3 regions of the Pseudomonas sp. RP-B7 genome follow, and region 1 is predicted to be linked to each of the others. Evidence: predicted binding sites of a transcription regulator. Region 1 holds the regulator's gene; each other region holds the start of a gene.
The links. The regulator FliA, encoded in region 1, starts transcription of late flagellar genes. The targets are predictions, from matches to a motif close to CTAAAGTTTNNNNNNNNNNNGCCGNTAA.
Positions count from the first base shown of each region.

Region 2: the regulator FliA is predicted to act here: its motif matches at 6,111-6,138, upstream of OPU96_RS08480 (methyl-accepting chemotaxis protein).
Region 3: the regulator FliA is predicted to act here: its motif matches at 3,264-3,291, upstream of OPU96_RS01730 (methyl-accepting chemotaxis protein).

Region 1 is NZ_JAPFHC010000002.1:90,626-98,610, forward strand. It holds gene OPU96_RS03200 (chemotaxis protein CheA) at 1-2,070, opposite strand, end outside; gene OPU96_RS03205 (protein phosphatase CheZ) at 2,082-2,870, opposite strand; gene OPU96_RS03210 (chemotaxis response regulator CheY) at 2,889-3,263, opposite strand; gene fliA (RNA polymerase sigma factor FliA) at 3,432-4,172, opposite strand; gene fleN (flagellar synthesis regulator FleN) at 4,169-5,002, opposite strand; gene flhF (flagellar biosynthesis GTPase FlhF) at 5,109-6,425, opposite strand; gene flhA (flagellar biosynthesis protein FlhA) at 6,437-7,985, opposite strand, start outside.
Region 2 is NZ_JAPFHC010000006.1:150,790-158,774, forward strand. It holds gene rep (DNA helicase Rep) at 1-1,518, opposite strand, end outside; gene OPU96_RS08465 (putative bifunctional diguanylate cyclase/phosphodiesterase) at 1,775-3,439, shown strand; gene OPU96_RS08470 (NorM family multidrug efflux MATE transporter) at 3,584-4,987, opposite strand; gene OPU96_RS08475 (LysR substrate-binding domain-containing protein) at 5,140-6,060, shown strand; gene OPU96_RS08480 (methyl-accepting chemotaxis protein) at 6,238-7,985, shown strand, end outside.
Region 3 is NZ_JAPFHC010000001.1:382,140-390,124, forward strand. It holds gene OPU96_RS01705 (FMN-dependent NADH-azoreductase) at 1-576, opposite strand, end outside; gene OPU96_RS01710 (LysR substrate-binding domain-containing protein) at 701-1,609, shown strand; gene OPU96_RS01715 (MmcQ/YjbR family DNA-binding protein) at 1,606-1,962, shown strand; gene OPU96_RS01720 (DUF1294 domain-containing protein) at 1,951-2,334, opposite strand; gene OPU96_RS01725 (undecaprenyl-diphosphate phosphatase) at 2,331-3,161, opposite strand; gene OPU96_RS01730 (methyl-accepting chemotaxis protein) at 3,359-4,993, shown strand; gene pnuC (nicotinamide riboside transporter PnuC) at 5,214-5,777, shown strand; gene OPU96_RS01740 (AAA family ATPase) at 5,774-6,298, shown strand; gene ggt (gamma-glutamyltransferase) at 6,435-7,985, opposite strand, start outside.

The DNA.
Region 1 (7,985 bases):
AAAGCCGATACGCTGGGTGCCCACGGAAAGAATCACCACATGGCCTTCGCGCTGCTCTTCATGGGCAGCCGAAGCCACCAGCCAGCGCTTGAGGTAGAACAGTGGCAACGCCTTGTCACGCACGATTACCACTTCCTGGCCGTCGACCACGTTGGTGCGCGACAGGTCGAGGTGGAAGATCTCGTTGACGTTGACCAGCGGGAAGGCGAACGCCTGGTTGCCCAGCATCACCATCAGCGTCGGCATGATCGCCAAGGTCAACGGCACCTTGATCACGATCTTCGAGCCCTGGCCCTTGGTCGAGTAGATATTGATCGAGCCGTTGAGCTGGCTGATCTTGGTCTTCACCACGTCCATGCCGACGCCACGGCCGGACACGTCGGAGATCTCGGTCTTGGTCGAGAAGCCCGGGGCGAAGATCAGGTTGTAGCACTCGGTGTCGGTCAGGCGGTCGGCGGCGTCCTTGTCCATCACGCCACGCTTGACCGCGATATTGCGCAGGATGGTCGGGTCCATGCCTTTGCCGTCATCGGTAATCGACAGCAGGATATGGTCGCCTTCTTGCTCGGCCGCCAGGATCACCTTGCCGCCACGGGACTTGCCCGAGGCTTCGCGTTCTTCCGGGGTTTCCACGCCGTGGTCGACGGCGTTGCGCACCAAGTGGACCAGCGGGTCGGCCAGGGCCTCGACAAGGTTTTTGTCGAGGTCGGTTTCTTCACCCACCAGTTCCAGGTTGATTTCTTTCTTGAGCTGGCGCGCGAGGTCGCGAACCAGGCGCGGGAAGCGGCCGAAGACTTTCTTGATCGGCTGCATCCGCGTTTTCATCACGGCGGTTTGCAGGTCGGCGGTGACCACGTCGAGGTTCGACACGGCCTTCTGCATGGCCTCGTCGCCGCTGTTCAGGCCCAGACGCACCAGGCGGTTACGCACCAGCACCAGTTCGCCGACCATGTTCATGATGTCGTCCAGGCGTGCGGTATCAACCCGCACGGTGGTTTCGGCTTCACTGGCAGGTTTTTCAGCGCCAGCCGGTGCAGGTGCCGCGGCACGTGCAGGGGCGGCGGCGGCGGGCGCCGCAGCAGGCGCGGGAGCCGGTTTGGCGGCTGCCGGAGTCGCAGCTTTCGCCGCCGCTGCTGGCGCTGGCGTGGCGACCTTGGCCGTCGCACCCACTTCGGTGAACTTGCCTTTGCCGTGCAGTTCGTCCAGCAACGACTCGAACTCGTGATCGGAGATCAGTCCGTCGCCGGCAGGTGCGGCAGGGGCAGCAGGCGTGGCAGCCGCCGCGGTTGGCGCGGTGGCTGCGACGGCGGGCAAGGCGTCGGCCGCAAACGTGCCCTTGCCATGCAGCTGGTCGAGCAACGCTTCAAATTCGTCGTCGGTGATGTCGGTGCTGGTCGAGGCGGCTGGCGTTTCGGCAGGCGTTTCGGTCGGCGCGGCAGGTGCCACCGCGTCGGCGGCGAACTGGCCTTTGCCGTGCAGCTGGTCGAGCAGCGATTCGAATTCAGCGTCGGTAATGTCTTCACCCGTCGGCGCCGCAACGGGCGCTGCCGGAGCTTCAGCCTCGGCCTTGACCGCGCTGAGGGAGTTGAGCAGTTGCTCGAACTCGCTGTCGGTCACGTCCGCTTCGGGCTCTGCCACAGGTTCCGGCACAGCTTCAGCCACCGGTGCCGCCGACATGTCGGCAGGCTCGGCATAGCGCGCCAGGGCGGCCAGCAGTTCCGGCGTAGCTGCGGTGATCGGGGCACGTTCACGCACTTGGCTGAACATGCCGTTGACCGCATCCAGTGCTTCGAGAATCACGTCCATCAACTCCGAGTCGACGTGCCGCTCACCCTTGCGCAGGATGTCGAACACGTTCTCGGCGATGTGGCAGCACTCCACCAGCTCATGGAGCTGGAGGAAGCCGGCGCCCCCTTTTACAGTATGAAAACCGCGAAAAATTGCATTGAGCAGGTTCGCATCATCCGGTCGGCTTTCCAGCTCGACCAGTTGCTCGGACAACTGCTCTAAAATTTCGCCGGCCTCTACAAGGAAATCCTGAAGGATCTCTTCATCGGCGCCGAAGCTCATGTGGGTGCTCCTTAGAAGCCTAAACTGGATAACAGGTCATCGACATCATCTTGACCCGATACAACGTCTTCACGTTTATCGGCATGAATCTGCGGACCTTCACCCTTGGCGAGATGTTTTTGTGGATCTTTTTCCGAGAGGATCGCTTCGCGGTCATGTTCGATGCCGGCAAAACGGTCAACCTGGCCTGCCATGAGCACCAATTTGAGCAAATTGCTTTCCACTTCGGTGACCAATTGGGTCACACGCTTGATCACCTGACCGGTGAGGTCCTGGTAATCCTGGGCCAGCAGAATGTCATTGAGGTTGCTGGAAACCATGCGGTTTTCCTGCTCACTGCGTGACAGGAAACCTTCGACCCGACGTGCCAACTCACGAAACTCTTCGGCCCCGACTTCGCGGCGCATGAAGCGACCCCAGTCGTGGCTCAAGGCCTGGGCTTCGGTGGCCATGCCATTGACCAGAGGCGTGGCGTTTTCCACCAGGTCCATGGTGCGGTTGGCCGCTGCCTCAGTCAGCCTGACCACATAGGACAGGCGCTCGGTGGCATCGGTGATCTGCGAGATCTCTTCGGCCTGGGGCATGTGCGGGTCGATCTGGAAATTGACGATCGCACTATGCAGCTCACGCGTGAGCTTGCCCACTTCCTGGTACAGGCCGCGGTCACGGGTCTGGTTGAGCTCATGGATCAACTGCACCGCGTCGCCGAACTGGCCTCTCTCAAGGCAGTCGACCAACTGGTGAGCATGCTTTTTCAGGGTCGACTCGAAGTCTCCCTGTGATGTTTCTTTATGCTCCATAGCTCCCCCGCGATGGCATTAGCCGTGGATGCGTTCGAAGATTTTTTCGATCTTCTCTTTCAAGGCCAATGCAGTGAAAGGTTTGACCACGTAACCGTTTACCCCGGCTTGGGCGGCTTCGATGATCTGTTCACGCTTGGCTTCGGCGGTCACCATCAACACGGGCAGGCCGCGCAGCTTTTCGTCGGCACGCACGTGACGCAGCAGGTCGATACCGGTCATGCCCGGCATGTTCCAGTCGGTTACCAGAAAGTCGATGCTCCCGCTGTTGAGGATCGGAATCGCCGTAAGGCCGTCATCCGCCTCGACCGTGTTTGTGAACCCAAGGTCACGCAACAGGTTTTTAATGATCCGCCGCATCGTTGAGAAGTCATCAACGATGAGGATTTTCATGTTCTTGTCCAATTCGACCTCCAAGCAGTCTTAAACGCGCCCAGCACCTGGACGCGCCATTTCAATCAACAGGCGTTACACAAAAAGGACTGCCCAGGGCACCACGGCGCAAAACCGCAAAAGCGTCACGCCTTCACGGTCTCGTCTGCAGTGTCCCCACACTGCCTGTCAGCGCGCGCGCCACTCTCCCAACCGCCCCCGCAAGCGGGCTGCGCACTGGCTATGCAGCTGGCTGACACGCGATTCGCTGACCCCCAGGACCTCACCGATTTCCTTGAGGTTCAGCTCTTCGTCGTAGTACAGCGCCAACACCAGTCGCTCACGCTCCGGCAAATTGGCAATCGCGTCCGCCAACGCGCCCTGGAAGCGTTCATCCTCCAGGTCGCGCGACGGCTCAAGATGTGCACTCGCGCCGTCCTCGTGCAGCCCTTCGTGTTCGCCGTCCTGTAGCAGGTCGTCGAAGCTGAACAGGCGGCTGCCCAAGGTATCGTTCAAAATCCCGTAATAATCGTCGAGACTCAATTGGAGTTCGGCCGCAACTTCGTGATCTTTAGCGTCGCGACCGGTTTTTGCTTCAATTGCACGAATTGCGTCACTGACCATGCGCGTATTGCGGTGTACCGACCGCGGCGCCCAATCACCTTTACGCACCTCATCGAGCATCGCGCCACGGATACGGATGCCCGCGTACGTCTCGAAACTGGCACCCTTGCTCGCATCGTATTTGGTCGACACTTCAAGCAGGCCGATCATGCCGGCCTGGATCAAGTCTTCGACCTGCACACTCGCCGGCAGGCGCGCCAGCAGGTGATAGGCGATGCGCTTGACCAGCGGCGCATAGCGCTCGATCAATTCGCCCTGGCTGTCACGTGCCGACTTCTTGTAAAGGTTGTAGCCGCTGGATGTCATAGCACAGGTCCCGCGCTCGTCTGATGCACCAATCGCTCGACGAAAAACTCCAGATGCCCCCGGGGATTGGCGGGCAATGGCCAAGTATCGACCTTCTGAGCAATAGCCTTGAACGCCAGTGCGCACTTCGAACGAGGGAACGCTTCATAGACCGCACGCTGCTTTTGCACGGCCTTGCGCACGCACTCGTCATAGGGAACTGCGCCTACGTATTGTAAGGCGACATCAAGAAAGCGATCCGTGACCTTGGTCAACTTGGCGAACAGGTTGCGCCCTTCCTGCGGGCTCTGGGCCATGTTGGCCAGGACGCGGAAGCGGTTCATGCCGTAGTCACGGTTAAGCAATTTGATCAGGGCGTAGGCATCGGTGATCGAGGTGGGTTCATCGCAGACCACCAGCAAGACTTCCTGCGCGGCGCGCACGAAGCTGACCACCGACTCGCCGATCCCGGCGGCGGTGTCGATCACCAGCACGTCGAGGTTGTCGCCAATGTCGCTGAACGCCTGGATCAGGCCGGCATGCTGCGCCGGGCTCAGGTGCACCATGCTCTGGGTGCCGGAGGCAGCCGGTACGATGCGGATCCCGCCAGGGCCCTGGAGCAGCACATCACGCAGCTCGCAGCGGCCCTCGATCACATCGGCGAGGGTGTGTTTGGGCGTCAGCCCCAGCAGAACGTCGACGTTCGCCAGACCCAGGTCAGCATCCAGCAACATGACCCGACGGCCAAGCTCTGCCAGGGCCAGGGACAAATTCACTGACACGTTAGTTTTCCCGACGCCACCTTTGCCGCCGGTCACCGCGATCACCTGTACGGGATGCATGCTGCCCATTTTATTTCTTTACCTTGTCTTGCTTAGACGCAGGCTACATGGCTTGGCCGCGTGAATCGCTTGCAGACCAACGATGTAGATACATTTCACGGTGTTCGCCCTGCCCTCAACCCACCCGCTTTGCCGGGTTGTGGTAGAGGTCGGCGAACATATCGGCCATCGCTTCCTCGCTAGGCTCTTCTTGCATTTGCACGCTGACAGCGCGGCTGACCAACTGATGACGGCGCGGCAGATGCAAATCATCCGGGATCCGCGGCCCGTCGGTCAGGTAGGCGACCGGTAATTCATGGCTGATCGCCAGGCTCAATACTTCGCCCAGGCTCGCCGTCTCATCCAGTTTAGTCAGGATGCAGCCGGCCAGGCCGCAACGTTTGTAGCTGTGGTATGCAGCGGTAAGAACCTGTTTCTGGCTGGTGGTTGCAAGCACCAGGTAATTTTTCGACTTGATGCCACGCCCGGCCAGGCTTTCCAGTTGCATGCGCAGCGCCGGATCGCTGGCCTGCAGGCCGGCGGTGTCGATCAGCACCACGCGCTTGCGCAGCAGCGGATCGAGGGCGTTGGCCAGGGACTGGCCCGGGTCGACGTGGGTTACCGACACATTGAGGATACGGCCCAGGGTCTTGAGCTGCTCCTGGGCGCCGATGCGGTAGCTGTCCATGCTCACCAGCGCGATGTTGTGCGCGCCGTACTTGAGCACATAACGCGCGGCCAGCTTGGCCAGCGTGGTGGTCTTGCCCATGCCGGCAGGGCCGACCATGGCGATCACACCGCCCTCTTCCAGGGGCTCGATTTCCGGGGTGACGATCATCCGCGCCAGGTGCGCCAACAGCATGCGCCAGGCTTGGCGAGGCTCCTCGATTTCGGTGGTCAGTGCCAGCAGGTCGCGGGACAACGGGCCGGACAGGCCAATGCGTTGCAGGCGGCGCCACAGGTTGGCCTGGGCCGGCTTGCTGCCTTGCAACTGTGTCCACGCCAGGGAGCCCAGCTGCACTTCCAGCAGCTCACGCAGGCCATTGAGTTCAAAGCGCATCGAGTCGAACACACGCTGGTCGACTGCGCCCGCCGGTGGCGGCGCTGCAGGACGCGGTGGTTCGGTGAAGGTGGGCTCAACCAAGGGCTCCGCAGCGGTCAGCGGCAGGCCGGCGAACAACTGGCGATTGGTGGTGGCATCGCTGTCGCCGCGCATGCTCAGTTCGGCCTGGGCCGACACAATGCGCGAGGCGGTCTTGCGCAGCTCGTCTTCGAGTTCCATGTTCGGCACACGCGGCGCCAGCGCCGAAGGCGTGTAATCCAGGGCAGCCGTCAGCTCGACACCGCCGGCAATACGACGGTTACCGATAATCGCGGCATCGGCGCCCAGCTCATCACGCACCAGTTTCATGGCCTGACGCATATCGGCGGCGAAAAAACGCTTCACTTGCATAACCCACTACCTCAGCCGTTGGGCCCTACTGTCGCGACGATAGTCACTTGCTTGTTGTCAGGAATTTCCTGATAAGCCAAAACGTGCAAATTCGGAACTGCCAGGCGCCCAAACCGCGACAACATCGCCCGGACGGGGCCGGCCACCAGCAGAATCACCGGATGGCCCTGCATTTCCTGGCGTTGTGCGGCGTCGATCAACGAACGCTGCAGTTTTTCAGCCATGCTTGGCTCCAGCAGAACGCCCTCTTCCTGGCCTTGTCCTGCCTTCTGAATACTATTGAGCAATATTTGTTCCAACCTTGGCTCCAAGGTGATCACAGGCAGCTCAGACTCAGTCCCTACAATGCTTTGCACGATGGCGCGAGACAATCCGACACGCACCGCCGCCACCAGCGCGGCGGTATCTTGACTCTTGGCGGCATTGTTGGCGACGGCCTCGGCGATGCTGCGAATGTCGCGCACCGGCACCTGTTCGGCCAGCAGCGCCTGCAACACCTTGAGCAACTGCGACAGCGACAGCACGCCTGGCACCAGCTCTTCTGCGAGTTTTGGCGAAGCCTTGGCCAGCAAACCCATCAATTGCTGGACTTCCTCGTGGCCGATCAGCTCGTGGGAGTGCTTGTACAGGATCTGGTTGAGGTGGGTGGCGACCACGGTGCTGGCGTCAACCACGGTGTAGCCCAGGGACTGCGCCTGGCTGCGTTGGCTGATTTCGATCCACACCGCTTCCAGGCCAAAAGCCGGATCTTTGGCGGTAATGCCGTTGAGGCTGCCGAATACCTGGCCGGGGTTGATCGCCAACTCGCGGTCCGGGTAGATCTCGGCTTCGGCGAGGATCACGCCCATCAGGGTCAGGCGGTAGGCACTGGGGGCCAGGTCGAGGTTGTCGCGGATGTGCACGGTGGGCATCAGGAAGCCCAGGTCCTGGGACAATTTCTTGCGCACGCCCTTGATCCGCGCCAGCAGCTGGCCGCCCTGGTTGCGGTCCACCAGCGGGATCAGGCGGTAGCCGACTTCCAGGCCGATCATGTCGATCGGGGTCACGTCGTCCCAGCCCAACTCCTTGGTTTCCGAGGCGCGGGCCGGGGACGGCAGCAGTTCCTGCTGGCGCGCCACCTCTTGCAGGGCCTGGACCTTGACCGCGTTTTGCTTTCTCCAGAACAGGTACGCCGCGCCGCCTGCCAGGGCCGCCATGCTCAGGAACGATACGTGGGGCATGCCCGGCACGATGCCCATGATCGCCATGATGCCCGCCGCCACGGCCAGGGCCTTGGGCGAGGCAAACATCTGCCGGCTGATCTGCTTGCCCATGTCTTCGGAGCCCGAGGCACGGGTCACCATGATCGCGGCAGCTGTGGATAACAACAGTGATGGCAATTGCGCCACTAAACCGTCACCGATGGTCAGCAAGGCGTACACCTTGCCCGCATCGCCGAAGGTCATGCCGTGCTGGAAGATACCGACGGCCATGCCACCGATCAGGTTGATGAACAGAATCAGCAGGCCGGCGATGGCGTCACCGCGCACGAACTTGCTGGCACCGTCCATGGAACCGTAG
Region 2 (7,985 bases), on a different contig from region 1:
GACGTTGCCCATGCGGTAATCCGCGGCCTTGTCGCTGGAGCTGTTGGTGCGCAGCCAGTTTTCATAGTCGATGTCCATGACCATGCTGCGCAGGGCGCTGATCGGGTCTTCGCCGGCGCACTGCTCGCGGACCTTGTCCATGAAGCGCTTGAAGCGCGACAGGCGGTCGGTGAAACGGGTGTCCAGGTGTTCGCCCAGGCCGATCTCGTCGGTGGCGGCGTACATCGAGATCTTGCGTTCGGTCGCGTAGTTGCCGAGCTTTTCCAGGGTGGTGGAACCGATCTCGCGGCGCGGCACGTTGATCACGCGCAGGAAGGCGTTGTCGTCATCCGGGTTCACGATCAGCCGGAAGTAGGCCATCAGGTCTTTTACTTCCTGACGTCCGAAAAAGCTGTTGCCGCCCGACAGGCGATACGGCACCTGGTGGTGCTGCAATTTCAGCTCGATCAGCTTGGCCTGGTAGTTGCCGCGATACAGGATCGCGAAATCGCTGTAGGGCCGGTCGGTGCGCAAGTGCAGGCTGAGGATTTCCACGGCCACGCGCTCGGCTTCGGCGTCTTCGTTGCGGCAGCGGATCACGCGGATCTCGTCGCCGTGGCCCATCTCACTCCACAGTTGTTTTTCAAACTCGTGGGGGTTGTTCGAGATCAACACGTTGGCGCAACGCAGGATGCGGCTGGTAGAGCGGTAGTTCTGCTCCAGCATCACCACTTTCAGGGACGGGTAGTCGTCCTTGAGCAGCATCAGGTTTTCCGGGCGGGCGCCGCGCCAGGCGTAGATCGACTGGTCATCGTCGCCTACCACGGTGAACTGGTTGCGTTTGCCGATGAGCATTTTCACCAGCAGGTACTGGCTGGCGTTGGTGTCCTGGTATTCGTCCACCAGCAGGTAGCGCACCTTGTTCTGCCATTTTTCGAGGATGTCGGCGTGTTCCTCGAACAACTTCACGGGCAGCAGGATCAGGTCGTCGAAGTCCACCGCGTTGAACGCCTTGAGCGTGCGCTGGTAGTGGGTGTAAACGATGGCGGCGGTCTGTTCCTTGGGGTTGCGTGCGTTTTCCAGGGCCTGGGGCGGCAGGATCAGGTCGTTCTTCCAGGCGCCGATCATGTTCTTGATCTCGTCCACGCCGTCGTCGCCTGCGTATTCCTTCTGCATGATGTCGGTCATCAGCGACTTCACATCGGTCTCGTCGAAGATCGAGAAGCCCGGCTTGTAGCCCAGGCGTGCATGCTCCTTGCGGATGATGTTCAGGCCCAGGTTGTGGAAGGTACACACGGTGAGGCCACGGCCTTCGCCACCCTTGAGCAGGGTGCCGACGCGCTCTTTCATTTCCCGCGCCGCCTTGTTGGTAAAGGTCATGGCGACAATGTACTGGGCGCGGATACCGCAGTTCTGGATCAGGTGCGCGATCTTGCGGGTGATCACGCTGGTCTTGCCGGAGCCTGCGCCGGCGAGCACCAATAGAGGGCCGCCGACGTAGTTCACGGCTTCTTGCTGCCGGGGATTGAGTCGGGACATACAGAATTTCAGGAGTCGTTGTTCAAAAGGGCGGGCATTTTAACAGGCTGGCAGGATTCTGCTCTCTCAGAACGACGGTGTGACGTACCACTCGATCTAAATTTGCCGGTTTTGCTACTTTGCCGCAGGATGTCAGGGCATTTGCGACTAACTGCGTGCAGTCTGTGTATTTGATAACCCCTATCATTGGTGATTGTCAGGCCGCACGTCATACTGCCTGTCGCCAACGAAATCTTGCAGAGTCTAGGGAGCTAGCTTGTCTACGCCTGTCGAACCCTTGCGTTTGCTGCTGCTGGCCGATGAGCCGGCATGGGCAGCGTTGTTGCGCGAGTGCCTGGCGCCGATGGGCGATGGGGCTGTGCTGATCAGTGCACCAAATTGGGATTCCGTAAGTCGTCTGTTCGATGACGACCACGGTGCCGTGCTATTGACCACGCCAGGCCTGCAACCCGCTCCCGGTCGTTGCAGCTTGCCGTGTGTGTTGCTGTTGGAGCAGGAGCCGCTGGTGCCGCCGTTGGGTGCCAGCGATTGGCTGGTTCGCACGGTGTTGGACGCCGATACATTGCGCCGCTGCCTGCGCCATGTGCGCGAACGCGGTGTGCTGGAAAACACCCTGCAACGCCTCGCCGAGCAAGACCCGCTGACCGGTATCGCCAACCGCCAGGGTTTCCAGACCTTGCTGGCGGCGCGGCTGGCCGAGAATGAAGGTCGCGGCCTGGCCCTCGGTCACCTGGACCTCGACAATTTCCGTCACGCCAACGACGCCCTCGGGCACCAGGCCGGCGACCGGTTGATCCTGCAAGTGGTCTCGCGGCTCAAGAGCCAGCTGGAAGCCGGCGACCAACTGGCGCGCCTGGGCAGCGACGAATTCGCCCTGCTGATCGACACCCGCCGTGCGCCCCAGCGCGCCGAGTGGATGGCCGAACGCATTACCGAGGTCATGGCCGAACCCTACTGGGTGGACGGTGAAAGCCTGTTGATCGGTTGCAGCCTGGGCATGGCCCATGCGCGTGCGCGTGCTGGCGCCGACCCGCTGATGTGGCACGCCCACATCGCCATGCAGCAAGCCAAGAGCACCCAGGGCTGCACCTTTCATATTTTCAACGAACGCATCAATCGTAACGCGCGCAGCCTGGCCGACCTGGAAAGCGAACTGCGCCGCGCCCTGCGTCGGGATGAGCTGGAGTTGCACTACCAGCCGCGCCTGGACCTGGACGACGGGCACATCGTCGGCCTCGAAGCCCTGGTGCGCTGGCGTCACGGCGAGCGCGGCCTGTTGCCGCCCAGCGAATTCGTGCCCCTGGCCGAGCAAAGCGGGCTGATCGTGCCGTTGGGTTACTGGGTGATTTCCCGGGCCCTGCGCGACATGCAAGACCTGCGCGAACGTGGCCTGCCGCCGTTGCACATGGCGGTCAACCTGTCGTTCCGCCAGTTCCAGGACAGCCAATTGCTCTCCACCCTCAGCCGGCTGATCGCCGAGCGCGGCGTGGAAGCGCAATGGCTGGAATTCGAACTCACCGAAACCGCCGTGATGCGCCGCAGCGATCTGGTCAAGCAGACCATGGACGCCCTCGGTCGCCTCGGCGTGCGTTTTTCCCTGGATGACTTCGGCACCGGTTTCTCATCGTTCGTGCACCTCAACAGCCTGCCGATTGCCTTGCTCAAGATCGACAAGAGCTTTGTCGGCGGCATGGAAGAGCGCGAAGAGAACCGCAAACTGGTGCACGCGATGATCAACCTGGCCCACAACCTCAACCTGGAAGTGGTGGCCGAGGGTGTGGAAACCCCTGAGCAACTGGCGTTGTTGCGGTTGTTTGGATGCGACCAGGCCCAGGGATATCTGATCAGCAAGCCGTTGCCGTTGCCGGAGTTGATCGAGTACCTGACCTTCGGCAAAGGCCGTGAGGCTTTACTGGGTTGAATTGCAACGCCGGTCGACTGTGCGAGCGGGCTTGTGTGGGAGCGGGCTTGCTCGCGAATGCGGTGTATCAGTCACTGACTATTTGGCTGACCCAGCGCATTCGCGAGCAAGCCCGCTCCCACAGTTGTTGACCTGGTTAGGTCGTTACTCCGCTTGTGCCGCCTGAAATGTGGCTTGAACCTGCGGCTCGTGGCGGATCATCCGCTTCATCTTCGCCTCAAACGCCCATGTCAGGCTCACCGCCGCGCACGCCAGCCCCAGCGCCAAACCCCACCACACGCCTGTCGGCCCCCAACCGAGGGTGAACGCCATCAGCCACGCCGACGGTGCACCGATCAGCCAATAGCAACCCAGGCCCACCAGGAAAGTGGTCTTGGCGTCCTTCAGCCCGCGAATGCAGCCCATGGCAATGGTCTGCACCCCGTCGAACAACTCGAACCACGCCGCCACGGCCAGCAAGCTGACGGCCAGGACGATCACGTCGTGGAATGCCGGGTCGTTGTGGTCGAGGAACAGTCCTATCAATGGGTCGGAAAACAGCCACAGCACCGCCGCAAATCCCAACATCACCGCGGCGCCAAAGCCGATGCCGACCCGGCCGGCCAAACGTGCCTGCAGCAGTTGCCCGGCACCGTAATGCTGGCCGATACGCATGGTCACCGCGTAGGACATTCCCGCCGGCACCATGAAGGCCACCGAGACGATTTGCAGGGCGATCTGATGCGCCGCCAGCTGCGTGCTGCCCATGGTGCCCATGCACAGCGCGGCGAAGGCAAACAGTCCGACCTCGACCGCATAGGTGCCGCCAATCGGCAGGCCCAGGCGCCACAGTTCGCGCAGATAGTGCGTGTTCAGGCGTAGGAGGCCGGTGCCCAGCGGGTAGGCAGCATAGGCGCGGTTGCTGCGGATGTACCACATCAACGCCAATGCCATGCCGTTGGCCACAATCGCGGTCACCAGGCCGATGCCCATCAAACCCAGTTTCTGCAAGCCGAACATGCCTTCGATCAAGGCGTGGTTGAGCAGGTAGTTGAGCACCGTGCCACACAGGCTGATCACCATCACCGGGGTGGCCTTGCCGATGGCGCTGGTGAAACCGCGCAAGGCCATGAAGCTCAGGTAGCCGGGCAGGGCGAAGGGCAGGATCGTGAGGAATTGCCCGGCGGCGTGCACGTTGGTTTCGGTCTGGCCGAACATCAGCAGCACCGGCTTGAGGTTCCACAGCAGCAGCGCAGCGGCCAGCGCCATCAGCCAGGCCAGCCACAGCCCGGCCTGGGTCAGGCGTGTTGCACCGTCGATGTCGCCCGCGCCATGCCGGATCGCTACCAGGGTGCCCACCGCCGCAATCACGCCGATGCAGAAAATCGACACGAACGAATAGCTGGCCGCGCCCAGGCCACCACCGGCCAAGGCTTCGGGGCTCAGGCGGGCCATCATCAGCGTGTCGGTCAGCACCATCAACATGTGCGCCAACTGTGAGGCAATCAACGGCCCTGACAGCCGTAGAATGGCCCAGAGTTCGGTACGTGCCGGATGCTGCATGATCATCACGCTCAAAAAGTCATAGGGTTGTGGAAGGGTTGATTCTCGGCGCTCTGGGCCTATTGCACAAAGGGATAAAAGCGATCACTTGCATGATTAAAACTCATGCCTGAATGATTCTGGTAGGGTTTCGGCATCCTGCTGTCGGAGCCTTCCCTATGTCTCGTCGTCTTCCTCCGCTTTACGCGTTGCGCGCATTTGAAGCCGCGTCCCGACACCACTCCTTCACCCGCGCGGCAGAGGAGTTGTCCATCACCCAAAGCGCGGTGAGCCGGCACATCCGCACCCTGGAGGAACATTTCGCCTGCCGCCTGTTCCAGCGCAGTGGCCGCACGTTGCAGCTCACCGAAGCGGCCCGCCTGCTGCTACCGGGCGTACGTGAAGGCTTCGCCGCCCTTGAGCGGGCCTGCCATACCTTGAACGCCGAAGATGACATCCTGCGCATGAAGGCGCCGTCCACCCTGACCATGCGCTGGCTGCTGGCGCGCCTCAGCCGGTTCCGCGCGTTGCAGCCGGGCAACGAGGTGCAATTGACCAGCGCGTGGATGAGCGTGGACGAGGTGGACTTCAACCAGGAGCCGTTCGACTGCGCGGTGCTGTTGAGCGACGGGCATTTTCCGGCGGACTGGGAAGCCTGCTACCTGTTCCCCGAGTTGTTGATCCCGGTGGGCGCGCCGAACCTGCTGGACGACGGCCCGTGGGACGCTACGCGCCTGGCCACTGCCGAGTTGCTGCATCCCACGCCCGACCGCCGTGACTGGCGCAACTGGCTGCAACGCATGGGCTTGTCGTCGCAGGTCTCGCTCAAGGGCGGGCAGGTGTTCGATACCCTTGAGCTGGGCATGATCGCCGCTGCGCGGGGTTACGGCGTGTCCATGGGGGACTTGCTGATGGTGGCCGAAGACGTCGCCCAGGGGCGATTGAGCCTGCCGTGGCCAACTGCCGTGGCCAGTGGGGAAAATTACTATCTGGTGTGGCCGAAAACCCGTCCCGGCGGTGAGCGCCTGCGCCGCTTGGCGGACTTTCTCCAGAGCGAGGTGCAGGCCATGGCACTGCCGGCGGTAGAGCGCCTCGATTGAAGGGGGATGGCTCGGTATAGCAATCGTTTGCGTGATACCCCTGTGCAGTACTCAAGTATTGCTCGGCGCCGCCGAAGTAGGTGTGTTGGAACCATCGTACTCCAACGCTACCCACCAGATAATTTGCCGAGCAGCGCTATGAGATCAGGATGATCCTGGCCTCGGCCAGGAGCTGTCATGTCTCAACCTCGTGCTCGGATTGCTTCCCAGCTAGGCCTCGCGCTCGCCGTGATTTTGGCTGTCGTCATCAGCGGCAGTACGGTGTTTGCCTTGCGTTCCCTCGACTCCGCCAACCTCGACACCCGCGAGGAACACCTGGCCAGCGAAGCGCGCCTGCTCGCCGATCAACTCAACACCTTCCACAGCACCTTGCGCGAAAGTACCCAGCGTTTGAGCGGGCTGTTCGAAAAGCGCTTCGGCGCCGGTTTGAGTGTGCGTGCCGACCAGCCGGTGAGCGTGGCCGGCGTGCAGACCCCGGGCCTGTACCTGGGCAACGCGGTGCTGAACAACGATTTCGCCGAAGTCGATGAGTTCAAGGACACCTCGGGCGGCGTGGCCACCGTGTTTGTGCGCACGGGCGAGGACTTCGTGCGCGTCAGCACGTCCCTGACCAAACAGGACGGCAGCCGTGCCATCGGCACCGCGCTGGATCACCAGCATCCGGCCTATCAACGCCTGCTGGCCGGGCAAAGCTACGTCGGCCGTGCAGTGTTGTTCGAACGTTCCTACATGACCCAGTACACGCCGGTGCGCGATAGCGCGGGCAAAGTCATCGCGGTGCTGTTTGTCGGTTTCGACTACACCGACGCGCAAAACGCCCAGTTCGATAACCTCAAGCGTTTCCGCATCGGCCAGACCGGCTCCCTGGCGCTGCTCGATGAGCAGAAACACTGGCTGGTGCCGCCCGCGGGCGTGCAGGCGCTGGACCAGGCGGCCCCAGTGATCGTCGACCTGGCGAAAAAGCCGGGTGAAGGGCGCTTCTGGAGCGACAAGAACGAAGACTTCTACAGCGTCGCGGTGCCGTTCGACGGCGGGCCGTGGTCGGTGGTGGCGAGCATGCCCAAGGCAGAGATTCGCTCCGTGACGTGGTCGGTCGGGATTCGCCTGATCATCGGCAGCGTACTGGCGATGTTGCTGGCGGTGGGCGCAACGGTGTGGTTGCTACGCAGCAAGCTGGCGCCGTTGAGCGACCTGGTACGCCAGGCCGAAGCCCTCGGCGCGGGCGATTTGAGTGCCCGTCTGAACGTCTCCAGCCATGACGAAATCGGCCAACTGGCACGCAGCTTCAACCAGATGGGTGAAGCGCTGTCGACCATGGTTTCGCATATCCGCAAGGCCGCCGAAGAGGTCAACAGCCGCGCCCAGGCGTTGTCCGGTTTGTCTGGCGGTGCCTATGAAGGCATGGAGCAGCAATCCGGCGAGATCACCAGCATGGCCGGCGCGGTGGAAGAGTTCAGCGCCACCTCGTTGAACATTGCCGACAATATGGGCAGCACCGAACGCCTGGCCCAGGAAAACGCCCAGCAGACGCGCATCGGCCGCAATTCGATGCAAGAGGCGTCGTCGTCCCTGGAGCACATCGCCACCGCCTTGAACAGCACGGCCACGGTGATCAACACCCTCGGCCAGCGTTCCCAGGAAATCGGTGGGATCGTCGGCGTGATTACCTCCATCGCCGACCAGACCAACCTGCTCGCGCTCAACGCCGCCATCGAAGCCGCGCGCGCCGGTGAGCAGGGCCGTGGGTTTGCCGTGGTGGCCGATGAAGTGCGCAACCTGGCCTCGCGTACCCGCCAGGCCACCGACGAGATTTCCGGGATGATCCAGAGCATCCAGCAGGAGACCGGCAACGCCATCAGCACCATGGAGCATGGCAACGTATTGATGCAGGAAGGCCTGTCGCGCAACGCCGATGTCGCGTCGGC
Region 3 (7,985 bases), on a different contig from region 1:
GTTGGCGTCGCTCAGGGACTTGTTGCGCACGTCATCACCGTAGGCCAGGCCTTGGGCGCGCACGAACTCGATGTCGGTGATGCCCAGGAAGCCAAACACCAGCTTCAGGTAGTCTTCATGGCCGACGTTGCTCGCCTGGCCGGCGTGCAGGCCACCGGCGGTGGAGACGATGATCAGTTTCTTGCCGCCGCACAGGCCTTCAGGGCCGGCTTCGGTGTAACGGAAGGTCTGGCCAGCCACCGCGATGCGGTCAATCCAGGCTTTCAGTTGGGATGGCACCGAGAAGTTGTACATCGGCGCACCGATCACCACCGCGTCTGCGGCGATGAATTCAGCTAGGGACGAAGCGCTCAGCTCGGCTTCGTGCTGTTGAACGGCATCACGCAATTCGGCAGCAGTACCCAGCGCCCCCAGGGTCAGGCCGGAAAAGTGGCTGATGGCCTCGCTCGCCAGATCGCGATAGGTCACTTCCACGCCCGGCTCGGCGGCTTGCCAGGCCTTGACCACGGCAGCGCTGAGCTGACGGGATGCCGAGTTGTCGCCGAGGATGCTGGAATCGATGTGCAACAGTTTCATGGGGGATCTCCGAGTAGGATCGTCAGTGGCGATCAGATGGTGATGATGCTACGCATGAAACCAATAGCCGATAAGCCCGCTGAAATGCGATAGTTTGTCCCACTGACAGGACAATAGGTTGACCATGCAAGACCTCAACGACCTCTACTACTTCGCCAAAGTCGTCGAAGCCGGCGGCTTCGCGGCTGCCGGCCGGCTACTGGGGATTCCCAAGTCGCGGTTGTCACGACGCATTGCCGAGCTGGAGGAACGCCTCGGCGCCCGCTTGCTGCAACGCACCACGCGGCAGCTGACCCTGACCGCCGTCGGCGAACGCTACCTGCGCCATTGCCAAGCCATGTTGCTCGAAGCCGAGATGGCTGACGAAGCCGTGGCCAGCATGTCCAGCGAAGCCCGTGGACGGCTGCGGGTCAGTTGCCCGGTGGGCATGGCCCAGCACATCCTGCCGGAGCTGGTCGCCGGATTTCTGGCCGCCCATCCCCATGTGCAACTGGAAATGACCCTGGTCAACCGACGTGTCGACCTGGTGGCCGAGGGCATCGACGTGGCCCTGCGCGTACGCGAGCTGGGCGATGAAGACCCACTACTGGTGACCAAGCGCCTGCGTCAGGCCCAGACGGTGCTGGTGGCCAGCCCCGCCTTTGTGCAAGGCAAGCGCATCGACTCGCTCGACGACCTCAAGCAACTGCCTATCCTCGGCGCGCTGGAGCCGGACCGCATGGTCCATCAGCGCATCCTCGACCCCCAGGGCAACCCCCACGAACTGGTGATGGAAGCGCGCCTGGGCATCGACGATTTCATCGTGCGCAAGGCCAGCGCGATCATGGGCCTGGGGTTCACCGTGCTGCCGATGATGTATTGCGAAGAAGAACTGGCCAGCGGCCGCCTGGTGCAATTGCTGCCGCAGTGGTCGTTGCCGGGCGGCTGGTTGCAGGCCGTATACCCACACCGACGCGGCGTGTTGCCGGCGATCCGGGCGTGGATCGACTACCTGGAAGAAGGCTTCAAAAGCTGCGGAGACCGTCTGTTATGAAGATCAGCGAAGAACAAGTCGCCACATTCTGCCTGAGCCTGCCCGGCGCGCGGGAAGACTACAAATGGGGCGGCGTGCGCGTGTTTTCGATTGCCGGCAACAAGATGTTCGCCCTGCAAAACCTGCGCGGTGATTCGCTGGCATTCAAGGTCGACAAGGATCTGTTCCTCGGCCACGTCGACCGCCCAGGCATCCACCCGGCGCCCTACCTGGCCCGCGCGCAGTGGATCATCATGAACACGCCCTACCCGCTGGGCGCCGAGGAACTGCGCAGCTTGTTGCGGCGCTCCCACCAACTGGTGGTGAGCAAACTGCCCAAGCGCACGCAGATCGGCTTGCGTTTAGAGGACTGAAAGAAAGGTGCCGCCCAGGAACAATTGGTCCAGCCAGAACACCTGATGCAGCAGCACAATCGCCCAGAACAGCACCTGATAAGACACCTTGCGCGTCTTGTGCCGCAACACCTGCTGGGCGATCAACGCCCCCGGCCAACCGCCTGCCAGCTCGACGGCATGCAGGATGTTCTCCGGGGTGCGCCAGCCGTTGGTTTGCGCCTGGCGCTTATCACGCCAGTACAGCAAGAACGCCAGCACGCTGACCACGGCGTAGGCCACCAGCGGCAGCACCGTCTCGCCGCGCCACCACAGCAGCACCGAGCCCAGCAGCGGCGCAGCGCACAGCAACAGAAAAATCGCCGCCTTCAGGCGCGGGTACTGGATGCTCATGGTTTGACGGCAGACCAGTCGATCCAACCGAACTGCCAGGTCGCCAGGATCAGCAGGCCAAACGCGATCCGATACCAGGCAAACGCCGCGTAGCTGTGGCTGGCGATGAACTTGAGCAACGCCTTGACCGCAATCATCGCGAAGATGAACGAGGTGACAAAGCCGATGGCAAACACCGGCAAGTCATCGGGCTGGAACAGGTGACGGTACTTGTAGCCCGAATACACTGCCGCACCGACCATGGTCGGCATCGCCAGGAAGAACGAGAACTCGGTGGCGGTCTTGCGCGACAGGCCGAACAACAGGCCGCCGATAATGGTCGCGCCGGAACGCGAGGTACCCGGGATCATCGCCAGGCACTGGGCCAGGCCGACCTTGATCGCGTCTTTCCAGGTGATGTCATCGACGCTCTGGGCATGCACCGCGTGTTGACGCTGTTCAGCCCACAACATGATCACGCCGCCCACCACCAACGCGGCGGCCACGGTGATCGGGTTGAACAGGTAGTGTTTGATCAAGTCAGCAAAAATCACGCCCAACACCACTGCCGGCAACACCGCGATGATCAGGTTCACCGTGAACCGCTGCGCCTTGCGCTGGGTCGGCAGGCCGATGACCACGTCGAGGATCTTGCGTCGGAACTCCCAGACCACGGCCAGGATCGCGCCCAGTTGAATGATGATATTGAACGCTTCAAAGCGCTCACCGCCGAAACCGATCAAATCGGCGACGATGATCTGGTGGCCGGTACTGGAGATCGGCAAGAACTCCGTCAGCCCCTCCACCACGCCAAGAATCAATGCCTGTATGGCGGTCCAAAAATCCATGCTTCCCCCAAAAGGTCATGCGCGTGGCATGCCTCGTTAGTCTTTTTTAATTGGTTCACTGACGCTGGGCGTTTGAAAAAACCCGTGAAAAATCAGGCAGTACTCAGGTTTTCCGATTACCGGCCGAAAGCCTATCAGACAAGGCGTAAAAGTCGATGCAACGCCCACAATTATAAAAAGCCCGGAGTGACAGGACGATGAACAGTTTGCGCAATATGTCGATCAGCCGCCGCCTCTGGCTGATCCTGATAGTCGCCGTGCTGATGCTGCTGGCCTTGGGTTTACTGATGCTCAAGCAAATTCATGGCGAGCTCTACCAGGCCAAGCGCCAGCAAACCGAGCACGTGGTGCAGACCGCCAGCGGCATCCTGACGTTTTATCACGGCCTCGAAACCAGCGGCGTCATGACCCGCGAAGCCGCCCAGAAGCAAGCCCTGAGCGCGGTGCGCGGGTTGCGCTACGACCATGACGACTATTTCTGGATCAACGACCTCACGCCCGTGATGATCATGCACCCGGCCAACCCCAAGCTTGACGGCCAGAACCTCTCGGCGATCCGTGACCCAGACGGTTTTGCGGTGTTCAACGAATTCGTGGCCCTGGCCAAGGCCAAGGGTGCCGGCATCGTCAACTACCGCTGGCCGAAACCGGGCGCCGATGCACCGGTGGCCAAGACCTCGTACATCCAACTGTTCCAACCCTGGGGCTGGATCATCGGCTCCGGCGTCTACGTGGACGATGTGCAGTCCGAGTTCTCCGCCCAGGTGTGGAAAGCCTCGGCCATTGGTTTGATCATCGCGCTGGTGATGACCCTACTGGTGGTGTTGATCGCGCGCAGCATCGTGCGCCCGTTGCAGGCAGCAGTGGACGCCATGGGCAATATCGCCAGTGGTGAAAGCGACCTGACCCACAACCTCGACACCCACGGCCGCGACGAAGTGACCCAACTGTCCCAGCACTTCAACAGCTTCACCGCCAAATTGCGCGACGTGGTCGGCCAGTTGCAGGTGTGCGCCAACGCCCTCGGCCAATCGTCTACCGAGCTGGGCAACAACGCGAGCCAGGCCCACGACCGCAGCCAGCAGCAATCGCAGCAGATGGAATTGGTGGCCACCGCGATCAACGAAGTCACCTACGGCGTGCAGGACGTGGCCAAGAACGCCGAACACGCCGCCAGTGAAATGCGCGATGCCCAGGCCCAGGCCCAGCAAGGCCAGGTCAATATCGACGGCAGCTTGCAACAGATCGACCAGCTCTCCGGCACCATCAGCCAGGCGGTCGAGGTGATGCGTACCCTGTCCGCCGAAAGCACCCAGATCGGCAGCGTGCTCGAAGTGATCCGTTCCATCGCCGACCAGACCAACCTGCTCGCACTCAACGCCGCCATCGAGGCCGCACGGGCCGGCGAACAAGGCCGTGGCTTTGCCGTGGTCGCCGATGAAGTGCGCCTGCTGGCCCAGCGCACGCAAAAATCCACCGCCGAGATCCAGGGCATGATCGAACGCCTGCAAGGCCACTCGGAAGCGGCGGTCAAGGTGATCAGCGAGAGTCACAACGCCTCGCAACTGACCATCGAACAAGCCGGCCAGGCCGGCGCCAGCCTCACCGCCATCGGCCAGGCCCTGCACAACCTCAACGGCCTGAACGCGTCGATTGCCAGCGCCACCCTGCAACAGGCGCATGTGGTAGAGGACATCAACCAGAACGTCACCCAGGCGGCGGGCTTGTCCCACAGCACCGCCATCGCCGCCGAACAGTCGAGTGCCGCCAGCACCCACCTGCGCGGCCTGAGCGAACAACTCAACACCCTGCTGCGCCAATTCAAAATCTAACCCCAGGACGGGGTTTGTAGTGAGCGGGCTTGCCCCGCGCCTGGGGGCGACGCAGCCCCAAATCCAGGCCCCGCGGTCTTACTGATACACCGCGGCGCCTGGGTTTAGGGCGGCTTCGCCCCCCAGGCGCGGGGCAAGCCCGCTCACTACAAGGTTAATTCCTACGCGAAACTTCTTTCGTTACAATCACCGCCCCTTTCCACACTCCCAAGGAACCGCCATGTCCGGGCTTGAACTGTTCGCCGCCGCCCTGGGGGTGATCGCTGTCTGGCTGACGGTTAAACAGAACCCCTGGTGCTGGCCCATCGGCCTGATCATGGTGTTGCTCTACACCTGGGTGTTCTACGACGTAAAACTCTATTCCGACATGCTGCTGCAAGTGGTCTACGCCGTCCTGCAACTGTACGGCTGGTGGCAGTGGACCCGCGCCGGCGAGGTCAAGCAAGGCCGCCAGGTCACCAGCCTCGGCGGGCCAGCCATCATCGCCAGCCTCGCGGTGGGCGCCGCCGGCAGCCTGCTGCTGGGCGCCGCCATGGCCCACTGGACCGACGCCGCGCAACCCTGGCTCGACGCTGCACTCACCGGCTTCAGCCTGGTGGCGCAGATGTGGATGGCGCAGAAACGCGTGCAGTGCTGGCCGCTGTGGATTGCCGTGGATGTGATCTTCGTCGGCCTGTTTCTCTATAAAGGTCTCTACCTCACCGCCGCGCTCTACGCCCTGTTTACCGCCATCGCGGTGCAAGGCTGGCGCGAATGGCGTGCCGACCCGGCGTTGCAGGCATGAAGGTCGTGGTATTGGCCGGCCCCGAATCCAGCGGTAAAAGCTGGCTGGCCGCCGAGTTGCAAGCGCATTTCGGCGGGTTGATGGTCGGTGAATACGTGCGCCACTTCATCGATCATCACCAACGCGATACCACCCTGGCCGACATCCCGGCGATCGCCCACGGCCAACTGGCCTGGGAAGATGCCGCCCGCGCCCAACAGCCGCGCCTGCTGATCCTCGATACGCATTTGCTGACCAACAAACTCTGGAGCCAGGTCCTCTTCGGCGACTACCCGGCATGGCTCGACAGCGAACTGCTGGCCCGTCACTACGACCTGCACTTGCTGCTGTCGCCGGATGATGTGGAGTGGACGGCTGATGGACAGCGATGCCAGCCGCAACTGGAGGATCGCCAGGCGTTTTTCCAGGGCAGTCTGGAGTGGATGCGGGAGCATCAACAGCCTGTGTTGGTGATCAAGGGGAATTGGGAAGAGCGCCGGGTTGCGGCGTTTGCAGCGGTAGCGCGACTACTTCAGCCCTGACACTGCCCTCACTGTGAGAGCGGGCTTGTGTGGGAGCGGGCTTGCTCGCGAATGCAGTAGATCAGCGAATAAATCTTTGGCTGACACACCGCTTTCGCGAGCAAGCCCGCTCCCACATTTTTGACCGCGTCAGGCGTTAGTAGCCCAAGGACAGGCCCGTGTTGCGACGCGGATCATTCGCCCCGTAGAAACGGTTGTTCCCCACCGGCTTGCCACCCAACGACGGCGCACCCACCAGAATCGCCGCCAAGTGGTTGGCATCCTGCGGCCCGGCGAACTTGTGGCCCCAGCTTTCGAGGATCTTCTGGGTATCCGGGCTCACTGCAAACGTCTCAAGGTTAGTAGTCTCCGGCATCCACTGCTGGTGGAAACGCGGCGCGTCCACGGCTTCCTGGATGTTCATCTTGTAGTCGATGACATTCAGCATCGTCAGCAAGGTCGCGGTAATGATGCGACTGCCACCCGGCGTGCCTACCACCATGACGGCCTTGCCATCCTTGGTCACGATGGTCGGGCTCATCGACGACAGCGGCGCCTTGCCCGGTGCAATGGCGTTGGCTTCACCCTGCACCAGACCGTACATGTTCGGCACGCCAACCTTGACGGTGAAATCGTCCATTTCATCGTTGAGGATGACCCCGGTCTTGCTCGCCATCACGCCCGCACCGAACCAGTCGTTGAGGGTGTACGTCACCGAGACCGCGTTGCCCCACTTGTCGACAATGGAGTAGTGCGTGGTGTTGTTGCCTTCATGGGGCGAAACGCCCGGCTTGATCGCTTGGGAATCTCCCGCCTTTTGCGGTTCGATGGCAGCGCGCAGCTTGGCGGCGTAGTCCTTGTCCAGCAAGTGGGCGATGGGGTTCTTCACGAAGTCCGGGTCGCCGAGGTAGCTGTTGCGGTCCACGTAGGCATGGCGCATCGCTTCGATCTGGTAGTGCAGGCCCTGGGCCGAGTGATAACCGAGGTCGGCCATCGGATAGCCTTCGAGGATGTTCATGATCTGGCAGATCACCACGCCACCGGAACTCGGCGGCGGCGCGGAGACCACGTGGTAGCCACGGTAGTCGCACTCGATCGGCGCCAGTTCGCGGGTCTTGTACTTGTCCAGGTCAGCCTGGGTGATGATGCCCTTGCCGGCCTGGCTGGAATCCACCAGCGCCTTGGCTACCCAACCTTTGTAGAAACCGTCGCTGCCCTTGGCCGAGATTTCCTTGAGGGTCTTGGCCAGGTCTTTCTGCACCAGCTTCTGGCCCACCTGCATCGGTTGGCCGTTGTGCAGGAAGATCCCGCGCATATCTTTATCTTTTTCGAACTCGCCGGTGGCGGTATGCAGCAGGTCGATATCGCCCTGCTCCAGCTCAAAGCCGTTTTCCGCCAGCTTGATCGCCGGGGCAATCACCTGGGCGCGCTTGAGGGTCCCGTATTTGCTCAGGGCCAGCTCCATGCCCGAGACGGTGCCAGGCACGCCGACCGCCAGGTGGCCCTTGGCACTGAGGCCTTCGATGACGTTGCCGTCTTTATCCAGGTACATGTTCGCGGTGGCCGCCAGCGGGGCTTTTTCGCGGAAGTCGAGGAAGGTCTTGCGCCCGTCCGCCAGTTGCACGGTCATGAAACCGCCGCCACCGAGGTTGCCCGCCGCCGGGTATACCACCGCCAGTGCGTAACCTACGGCCACGGCCGCGTCCAC